Regions from separate parts of the Actinomadura keratinilytica genome, predicted to be linked through region 2. Evidence: riboswitches for the same ligand, from Rfam matches in the RefSeq annotation. Region 2 holds a riboswitch; the other holds the start of a gene.
The links. A riboswitch is a leader RNA that binds a small molecule or an ion and turns the genes downstream of it on or off. The one in region 2 is predicted to bind ZMP and ZTP.
Positions count from the first base shown of each region.

Region 1: another riboswitch for ZMP and ZTP. It lies ahead of ABD879_RS24990 (serine hydroxymethyltransferase); the one in region 2 lies ahead of ABD879_RS26065 (bifunctional methylenetetrahydrofolate dehydrogenase/methenyltetrahydrofolate cyclohydrolase).

Region 1 is NZ_BAABDO010000099.1:16,843-21,132, reverse strand. It holds gene tpiA (triose-phosphate isomerase) at 1-746, shown strand, start outside; gene secG (preprotein translocase subunit SecG) at 927-1,169, shown strand; gene ABD879_RS25000 (RNA polymerase-binding protein RbpA) at 1,283-1,657, shown strand; gene ABD879_RS24995 (class I SAM-dependent methyltransferase) at 1,792-2,415, shown strand; ZMP/ZTP riboswitch at 2,465-2,551, shown strand; gene ABD879_RS24990 (serine hydroxymethyltransferase) at 2,613-3,884, shown strand; gene ABD879_RS24985 (class I SAM-dependent methyltransferase) at 3,851-4,290, opposite strand, start outside.
Region 2 is NZ_BAABDO010000110.1:1,583-5,872, reverse strand. It holds gene ABD879_RS26070 (FHA domain-containing protein) at 1-432, shown strand, start outside; gene ABD879_RS26065 (bifunctional methylenetetrahydrofolate dehydrogenase/methenyltetrahydrofolate cyclohydrolase) at 1,161-2,012, opposite strand; ZMP/ZTP riboswitch at 2,083-2,168, opposite strand; gene ABD879_RS26060 (hypothetical protein) at 2,205-2,384, opposite strand; gene purH (bifunctional phosphoribosylaminoimidazolecarboxamide formyltransferase/IMP cyclohydrolase) at 2,592-4,172, opposite strand; gene purN (phosphoribosylglycinamide formyltransferase) at 4,135-4,290, opposite strand, start outside.

The DNA.
Region 1 (4,290 bases), on a different contig from region 2:
AGATGAACAACACCCACCTCGAGGCCATCAAGCTGGTGCAGCAGCTCGGCTTCACCCTCAAGGAGCCCGACTACGAGGCCGTCGAGGTGGTGGTGCTGCCGCCGTTCACCGCGCTGCGCTCGGTGCAGAGCAGCGTCGAGATGGACAAGCTGGGGCTGCGCTACGGCGCGCAGGACGTCTCGCCGCACGCCTCCGGCGCCTACACCGGCGAGATCTCCGGCGCCATGCTGGCCGCCCTCGGCTGCTCCTACGTCGTCGTGGGGCACTCCGAGCGCCGCCAGTACCACAACGAGGACGACGCGCTGGTGAACGCCAAGGTCAAGGCCGCCTTCGCCAACCAGGTCACCCCGATCGTGTGCGTCGGGGAGGGGCTGGAGGTGCGCAAGGCGGGCGAGCACGTGGCGTACACGCTCGCCCAGGTGGACGGCGCGCTGGAGAAGATCCCCGCCGAGCAGGCCCGGTCGGTCGTCATCGCCTACGAGCCGGTGTGGGCGATCGGCACCGGCGAGGTCGCCACCCCGCAGGACGCGCAGGAGGTGTGCGGCGCGATCCGCGGCCGCCTCGCCGAGCTGTACGACGGCGACGTGGCCGACCAGGTGCGCGTGCTGTACGGCGGCTCGGTCAAGAGCGGCAACGTCGCCAAGCTCATGAAGGAGCGGGACGTGGACGGCGCGCTGGTGGGCGGCGCCAGCCTGGACGCCGGCGAGTTCGTCAAAATCTGCCGGTACCGGGACCTGCCCGCCTGAGAACCGCCTCGATTGCGGATCGATTCGGCAACGACATGCGGATTCTCGCCGAACCAGCCGGTAATCCGTCGTACCCTTCGTACGTGACGGGTAAACCGCTCGGCTCGTACCATGTCCTGTCCGTGTAACCGTTCGAGAACACGCCCCGTGCGGCGGGGCGGCCAGAGAAGGCGCTGAAACGTGATCATCGCAACGTCCGTCGTGCTCGCCATCACCAGCGTGCTGATGGTGATCCTCGTCCTGATGCACAAGGGCAAGGGCGGGGGCCTGTCCGACATGTTCGGCGGCGGTATCAGCTCGTCGCTGGGCGGCTCGTCGGTGGTCGAGCGCAATCTCGACCGGCTGACCATCGGCGTCGGGGTGATCTGGTTCGCCTCGATCGTCGTGCTCGGGCTGCTGTTCAAGAGCAAGGGCGTCGGCTGAGCGGGCCCGGACCCGAGACACCGGCCGTCGCGCCACCGTGCCGCGCCCGTCCCGGAGGGCGCGGCACGCGGCGGCATTCCAGCGAGCGGCAGAATCAAGCGAGGAGTTAGTCCGTGGGTAGTGGCAACGCGATTCGGGGCAGCCGGGTTGGGGCCGGTCCGATGGGAGAGGCCGAGCGCGGGGAGGCGGCCCCCCGCGTCTGGGTCAGCTTCTACTGCGCCAACCGGCACGAGGTGCGCCCCAGCTTCGCGACGGACGTCGCCATTCCCGACACGTGGGACTGCCCCCGCTGCGGGTTCCCCGCGGGGCAGGACCGCGACAACCCCCCGGCCCCGCCGAAGACCGAGCCGTACAAGACGCACCTGGCCTACGTGAAGGAGCGGCGCAGCGACGCCGACGGCGAGGCGATCCTGGAGGAGGCCCTCGCCAAGCTCCGCGAGAAGCGGGCCGCCGTCAAGGCCGCCATGGAGTCCGCGGGACGCAGCTGACCGCACGGTCCGCGCCCCCGTGACGTCCCACGGCCCGGGTCCCCGAAGGAGGGGCGCCGGGCCGTTCGCATGCCCGCGCCCGCCCGGGGACCGGAGGGTTCCGCGGGGACGGCCTTTGCGCGACGATCGGGGCCATGAGCAATGCGATCTTCGCCCGGTTCTTCGATCTGGTGGCGGGACGGGCCGAGGCGCGCGGCCACGCCGAGCTGCGCCGCGAGCTGCTGGCCGGGCTGACCGGCCGGGTCGTGGAGGTGGGGCCCGGCAACGGGCTGAACTTCCGGCACTACCCCCGGGGCGTCACCGAGGTGCTCGCCGTCGAACCGCAGCCGTACCTGCGGGGGAAGGCGGCCGAGGCGGCGCGCTCGGCGCCGGTCGAGGTCCGGGTGACCGACGGCACCGCCGAGCACATCCCGCTCGGCGACGCCGGCGCCGACGCGGTCGTGGTGTCCGGGGTGCTGTGCTCGGTGTCCGTCCCCGCCGCCGCGCTGGCGGAGTTCCGCCGGGTGCTGCGGCCGGGCGGGCGGCTGCGCTTCTACGAGCACGTGCGCGCCGACGGCGGCTGGGGGCGCCGCCAGGACCTCGTCGACCCGGTGTGGTCGCGGCTGATGGGCGGCTGCCACGCCAACCGCGACACGGTGGCGGAGCTGCGGCGCGCCGGATACCGCATCGAGAGCTGCCGCAGGCTGGTGTTCCCGCGCGAGGCCCGGTGGTCGGTGGTCGCCCCCCGCGTCATCGGCACCGCCCTGCCGCCGGCGTGACCCCGGCGGCCCGCGGCGCCGTGAGCGGCGGGGACGTCGCCGTCTAGGATGGGACGCACGCGACTGGCGCAGTCAAGGTGGAGTCGACCACCGGGGAGCGTACGTAGTCCGCACACCGCGCGCCTGGGTGTACGGGCCCCCGTCGGCCGGGGGTGCCCGCACCGCGCCTCCGGCGTTGGAACAGCGCGGAGGATGTCATGCACGATCCGGCCATCGCCCGACTGCGGGACCAGGATCCGGCCGTCGCGGACCTCGTGGAGGCCGAGGCGCGCCGCCAGTACGAGAAGGTCCGGCTGATCGCCTCGGAGAACTACGTGTCGCCCGCCGTCCTGGAGGCCACGGGCAGCGTCCTGACCAACAAGTACTCCGAGGGCTACACGGGCCGCCGCTACTACGAGGGCCAGCAGTACATCGACCCGATCGAGCTGCTGGCCGTCGAGCGGGCCAAGCGCGTCTTCGGCGTCGAGCACGCCAACGTGCAGCCGTACTCGGGGTCGCCCGCCAACCTCGCCGTCTACATGGCGTTCCTGGAGCCCGGCGACACCGTCATGGGCATGTCGCTGCCGATGGGCGGCCACCTCACGCACGGCTGGTCGGTGTCGGCGACCGGCAAGTGGTTCCGGCCCGTCCGCTACGGGGTGCGCGCCGACACCGGCCGCATCGACCTGGACGAGGTCCGCGACCTGGCCCGCCGCGAACGGCCCAAGCTGATCTGGTGCGGCGGCACCGCCATCCCGCGCACCATCGACTTCGCGGCGTTCGCCGAGATCGCCCGGGAGGTCGGCGCGGTGCTGGCCGCCGACATCGCCCACATCGCGGGGCTGATCGCGGGCGGCGCGCACCCGTCGCCGGTCGGCCACGCCGACGTGATCTCCACCACCACGCACAAGACGCTGCGCGGCCCGCGCGGCGCCATGATCATGACGACGGAGGAGCACGCCAAGGCCGTCGACAAGGCCGTCTTCCCCGGCCTGCAGGGCGGGCCGCACAACCACACCACCGCGGCCATCGCGGTGGCGCTGGAGGAGGCGGCCCGGCCGGACTTCGCCGACTACGCGCATCAGGTCGTCGCCAACGCCCGGGCCCTGGCCGCCGCGCTCGCCGAGCGCGGCTTCGACCTGGTGTCCGGCGGCACCGACAACCACCTGATCCTGATCGACCTGACCGGCCGGGGCGTGCCCGGCAAGCCCGCCGCGCAGGCCCTGGACCGGGCGGGCATCGAGCTGAACTACAACACCGTGCCGTTCGACCCGCGCAAGCCGTTCGACCCGTCCGGGCTGCGGCTGGGCACCGCGGCGATCACCACGCGCGGCCTCACCGAGGGCGAGATGCCGCGGATCGCCGCCTGGATCGACGAGGTCGTCCAGGCCGCGGCCAAGCAGGACGACACGGCGCTGGACCGCGTCGCCGGGGAGGTCCGCGAACTCATGGCCGCCTACCCGATGCCGGGCTGGGCGCCCGCCCCCTGACCGGCGTCCGGGACGGCGCGGGCGAGCACCAGGATCATCCGCCACGCCTCCGGATCGGTGACGGGCACGTCGCCGAAGTCGCCGTAGCGGGCCACGACGCGCAGCGCCCCGGACAGGCGCACGGCGGCCTCCACCTCGGTCGCCGACCAGAACCGGTACGGCACCACGTCGCGGACCACCCGGGTCGCGGCGCCCTCGGTGACGGTGACCGTGACGTGGTCGTCGGAGATCTGGGTGACCGGGTCGAGGCGGTCGGTGGGCTCGCCCCACCGCACCGTGACGTGCACGCCGCCGCGTTCCACCGTCCACCCGGTGCTGACGCTCGGCTCGTCGGACAGCCGGTCGCGGGGGTGCGACATCTCCACGATGTACAGGCCGCCGTCGGCCAGGTGGGCGGCGGCCCGGT
Region 2 (4,290 bases):
GAGGTCGATCCGGACGTCGAGCTGCGGCGCGCCGTGGCCCCCGAGCTCACCCGCCGGGAGGTCGACGTGCTGACCTCGCTGTGCCGGCCCGCCCTGTCGGACGAGGCGTTCGTCGCGCCCGCCACCGCCCGCGAGATCGCCGCCGACCTGGTGGTCACCGAGGCCGCGGTCAAGCAGCACCTGCTGCGCCTCTACCAGAAGTTCCGGATCCCCGAGGGCGCCAACCGGCGCACCCGCCTCGCCAACGAGGTCATCGCGATGGGGCTCGTCCGCCCGCTGCCGCCGGTGCACGTGCCGCAGCAGAACCGGACGCCGGTGGACGCCCGCACCGCGGAGGTCCGCCGCCCCGGGCACGCCCCCGGCCACCCGCCGGGCCGCATCGGCACGCCCGGCCGGCCCCCGGCGGGCGCGGCGGGGCGCCGGGCGAGCTGACCTGACGCACTGAGCTTGCGGCCGCCCCCACGGCAGCGCAATCGGGGAGCGGCGCGCAAGGTTCGCCCGTACGGGGCCATGCGCCGAGGGCCACGGCCCCGTACGGGCGAACCCCCGCCCACCTCAAGCCACAACACCGAGCCCCGGCCACGCGGGCACTCACCGGTCACGCTGGGAGCCCCCGGCCACATCAAGGCCCAGACGACCACACCGACGACAAGGCAACCACGCCAAAACGCCGGGGGCGCACTGCACACACAGAGCACCGCGCATCCAGCAGCAGCCGCATGTGCACCCACCACCACGCTGGTACCGCGCTGCCACACCGGCTCAGAGGGCCACGCCGAAGCCGAACGACCTCGTCGGCAGCCACCGGTCACACCAAACCCCAGACACCGGAGACAAGGCACCCACGCCGAAACACCGGGGAGCGCCGCGCGCACAGGGGCACCGCGCGTCCGGCGGCAGCCGCATATGCACCAACCGCCACACCGGTGCCGCACTGCCACACCGGCTCAGACGGCCACGCCGAAGCCGAACGACCTCGCCGGCAGCCACCGGTCACACCAAACCCCAGACACCGGAGACAAGGCACCCACGCCGAAACACCGGGGAGCGCCGCGCGCACAGGGGGCACCACGCGCTCAATCACAACCGTGTGTGCCCCCACCACCGCGCTGTGCCGCGCTGCCGCATCGGTTCAGGCGGTCACACCGGAACTGCGCGGTTCAGGCCGTCGCGGCTTCGGCGGCTTCGACGACGTTGGCCAGGAGCATGGCGCGCGTCATGGGGCCGACGCCGCCGGGGTTGGGGGCGACCCAGCCCGCCACCTCGTGGACGTCCGGGGCGACGTCGCCGGTCAGCTTGCCGTCCACCCGGGACACGCCCACGTCCAGCACGGCGGCGCCGGGCTTGACCATGTCCGCGGTGATCAGCCCCGGGACGCCGGCGGCGGCCACGACGATGTCGGCCTGGCGGGTGTGCGCGGCCAGGTCGCGGGTGGCGGTGTGGCAGGACGTCACGGTGGCGTTCTCGGAGCGGCGGGTGAGCAGCAGGCCGAGCGAGCGGCCGACGGTCAGGCCGCGGCCGACGACGGTGACCTCGGCGCCGCGCAGCGGGACGTCGTAGCGGCGCAGCAGCTCCACGATGCCCTTGGGGGTGCACGGCAGCGGGGCGGGCCGCATGAGGACGAGCCGCCCCAGGTTGACCGGGTGCAGGCCGTCGGCGTCCTTGGCCGGGTCGATCAGCTCCAGCACGCGGTGCTCGTCCAGGCCCTTGGGCAGCGGCAGCTGGACGATGTAGCCGGTGCAGGCGGGGTCGGCGTTCAGCTCGGCGACGGCGCGTTCGACGTCCTCCTGCGAGGCGTCGGCGGGCAGGTCGCGGCGGATGCTCTCGATGCCCACCTCGGCGCAGTCGCGGTGCTTCATGTTGACGTAGGCGTGGCTGCCGGGGTCGTCGCCGACCAGCACGGTGCCGAGGCCCACGCGGACACCGCGTTCGCGCAGCGCGTCGACCCGCTTCTTCAGATCGGCCCTGATCTCCGCGGCCGTAACCTTGCCGTCCAGGATCCGTGCGGTCATATGCACCTCCGCGCTGTCGTGGCCGGGTCTTCCGTACGGACGGGCTCGTCGCGGGTTCCCCGGCTGCCGTCCCGTACACCCAGGCGCGCGGTGTCCGGATGTCGTTCGCTCCCCGGTGGTGACTCCACCTTGTCCGCGCCAGTCGCGTCCCCGCCATGCTATCGGCCGGGGCCGGGCCGCGGCGCGGGCGGATCAGTCCTCGTCGGGGCGGCCGTGCCAGGAGATCAGGCGGTCGGTGCCGTGCCAGCCGAGCTGGGCGGCCAGGATCGCGGCCAGGGCGGCGGCGACCAGGCCGATCAGCTGCCGCGCCTCCAGGAGCACGGACGTGGTCTGCACGACCATTCCCACCAGCACGGACACAACGGAGTCCATCGCGCCTCCAAGGGCTCAACGGTGATCGCCCGCCACGGACACGGGCCGGGCCACGGACGCGCCGGACGTCATCGGGGGTGCGGACGCGACCGACGGCGAGGCTACCAAGCCACCCGGGATGAAACCGCCCAGACCAGTACATACAGCCCGCCCACCGCGGACGCCGCCGGCCCGGTGCGGCGCACCGGGCCGGCGGACGCGGCGGCGTCAGTGGAAGAAGTGGCGCACGCCGGTGAAGTAGAGCGTGATGCCCGCGTCCTTGGCGGCGGCGATCACTTCCTCGTCGCGGATGGACCCGCCCGGCTCGACGATCGCCCGCACGCCCGCCTCGGCGAGCACCTGCAGGCCGTCGGGGAACGGGAAGTAGGCGTCGGACGCGCCGACCGCCGAGGCGGCCCGGTCGCCCGCCCGCGACACCGCCAGCCGCGCCGAGTCGACCCGGTTGACCTGGCCCATGCCGACGCCGACGGTGGCGCCGCCGGCGGCCAGCAGGATCGCGTTGGACTTGACCGAGCGGCACGCCTTCCACGCGAACGCCAGGTCGCGCAGCGTGGCCTCGTCGGCGGGGGCGCCGGTCTTCAGCTCCCAGTTCGCCGGGTCGTCGCCGGGGGCGTCCACCTTGTCGACGCTCTGCAGCAGCACGCCGCCGTCGATGCGCCGGTACTCCTCGGCGCTCGCCGGCCCCTCGGGGCAGCGCAGCAGCCGGATGTTCTTCTTGCGGGTGAGGATCTCCAGGGCGTCCTCGTCGAACCCCGGCGCCACGACGACCTCGGTGAACACGTCGGCGACCTGCTCGGCCATCGCCGCGGTCACCGGGCGGTTGACCGCGATGACGCCGCCGTAGGCCGACACCGGGTCGCAGGCGTGCGCCTTGCGGTGCGCCTCGGCCACGTCCGCGCCGACCGCGATGCCGCACGGGTTGGCGTGCTTGATGATCGCCACGGCGGGCTCGGCGAAGTCGTAGGCGGCGCGGCGGGCGGCGTCGGCGTCGACGTAGTTGTTGTACGACATCTCCTTGCCGTGCAGCTGCTCGGCGCCCGCCAGCCCCGCCGGGCCGCCCTGCGCCGTGTAGAGCGCGGCGCGCTGGTGCGGGTTCTCCCCGTACCGCAGGACGGCCTTGCGCTCCCAGGCGGCGCCGAGGAAGTCCGGCCAGCCCGACTCGGCGGCGTCGGCGTCGGCCGCGTACGGGCCGGCGAACCAGGACGCGACCGCCACGTCGTAGGCGGCGGTGTGCGCGAACGCGCGCGCGGCCAGGCGGCGCCGCTGCTCCAGCGTGAAGCCGCCCGCCGCCACGGCCTCCAGCACCTGGCCGTAGTCGGCCGGGTCGACGACGACGGCGACGCTGGCGTGGTTCTTGGCGGCGGCGCGCACCATCGTGGGGCCGCCGATGTCGATCTGCTCGACGCACTCGTCCGGCTTGGCGCCCGACGCCACGGTGGCGGCGAACGGGTACAGGTTCACCACGGCCAGGTCGAACGGCTCGACGCTCAGGTCCTCCAGCTGCTGGACGTGGTCGTCCTTGCGGCGGTCGGCCAGCAGCCCGGCGTGCACCTTGGGGTGCAGGGTCTTGACCCGCCCGTCCAGGCACTCGGGGAACCCGGTGAGCTTCTCGACCTTCATGACGGGCACCCCGGCGGCGGCGATCCGCCCGGCCGTGGAGCCGGTGGAGACGATCTCCACCCCGGCCTCGTGCAGGCCGCGGGCCAGCTCCTCCAGCCCCGTCTTGTCGTACACGCTGATCAGCGCGCGCTTAATCGTCACCCGACTCACCGGCCGAGCTCCCCTCATCGTCTCCGTCTACGGACGTGTCGCAGGTCCTGCACTTCATGGAGACCCGTCTGCCCCGCTGGGTCCAGCCGTCGCGGGCCAGGCGGCCCACGACCTCGACCAGCAGCCGCCGCTCCAC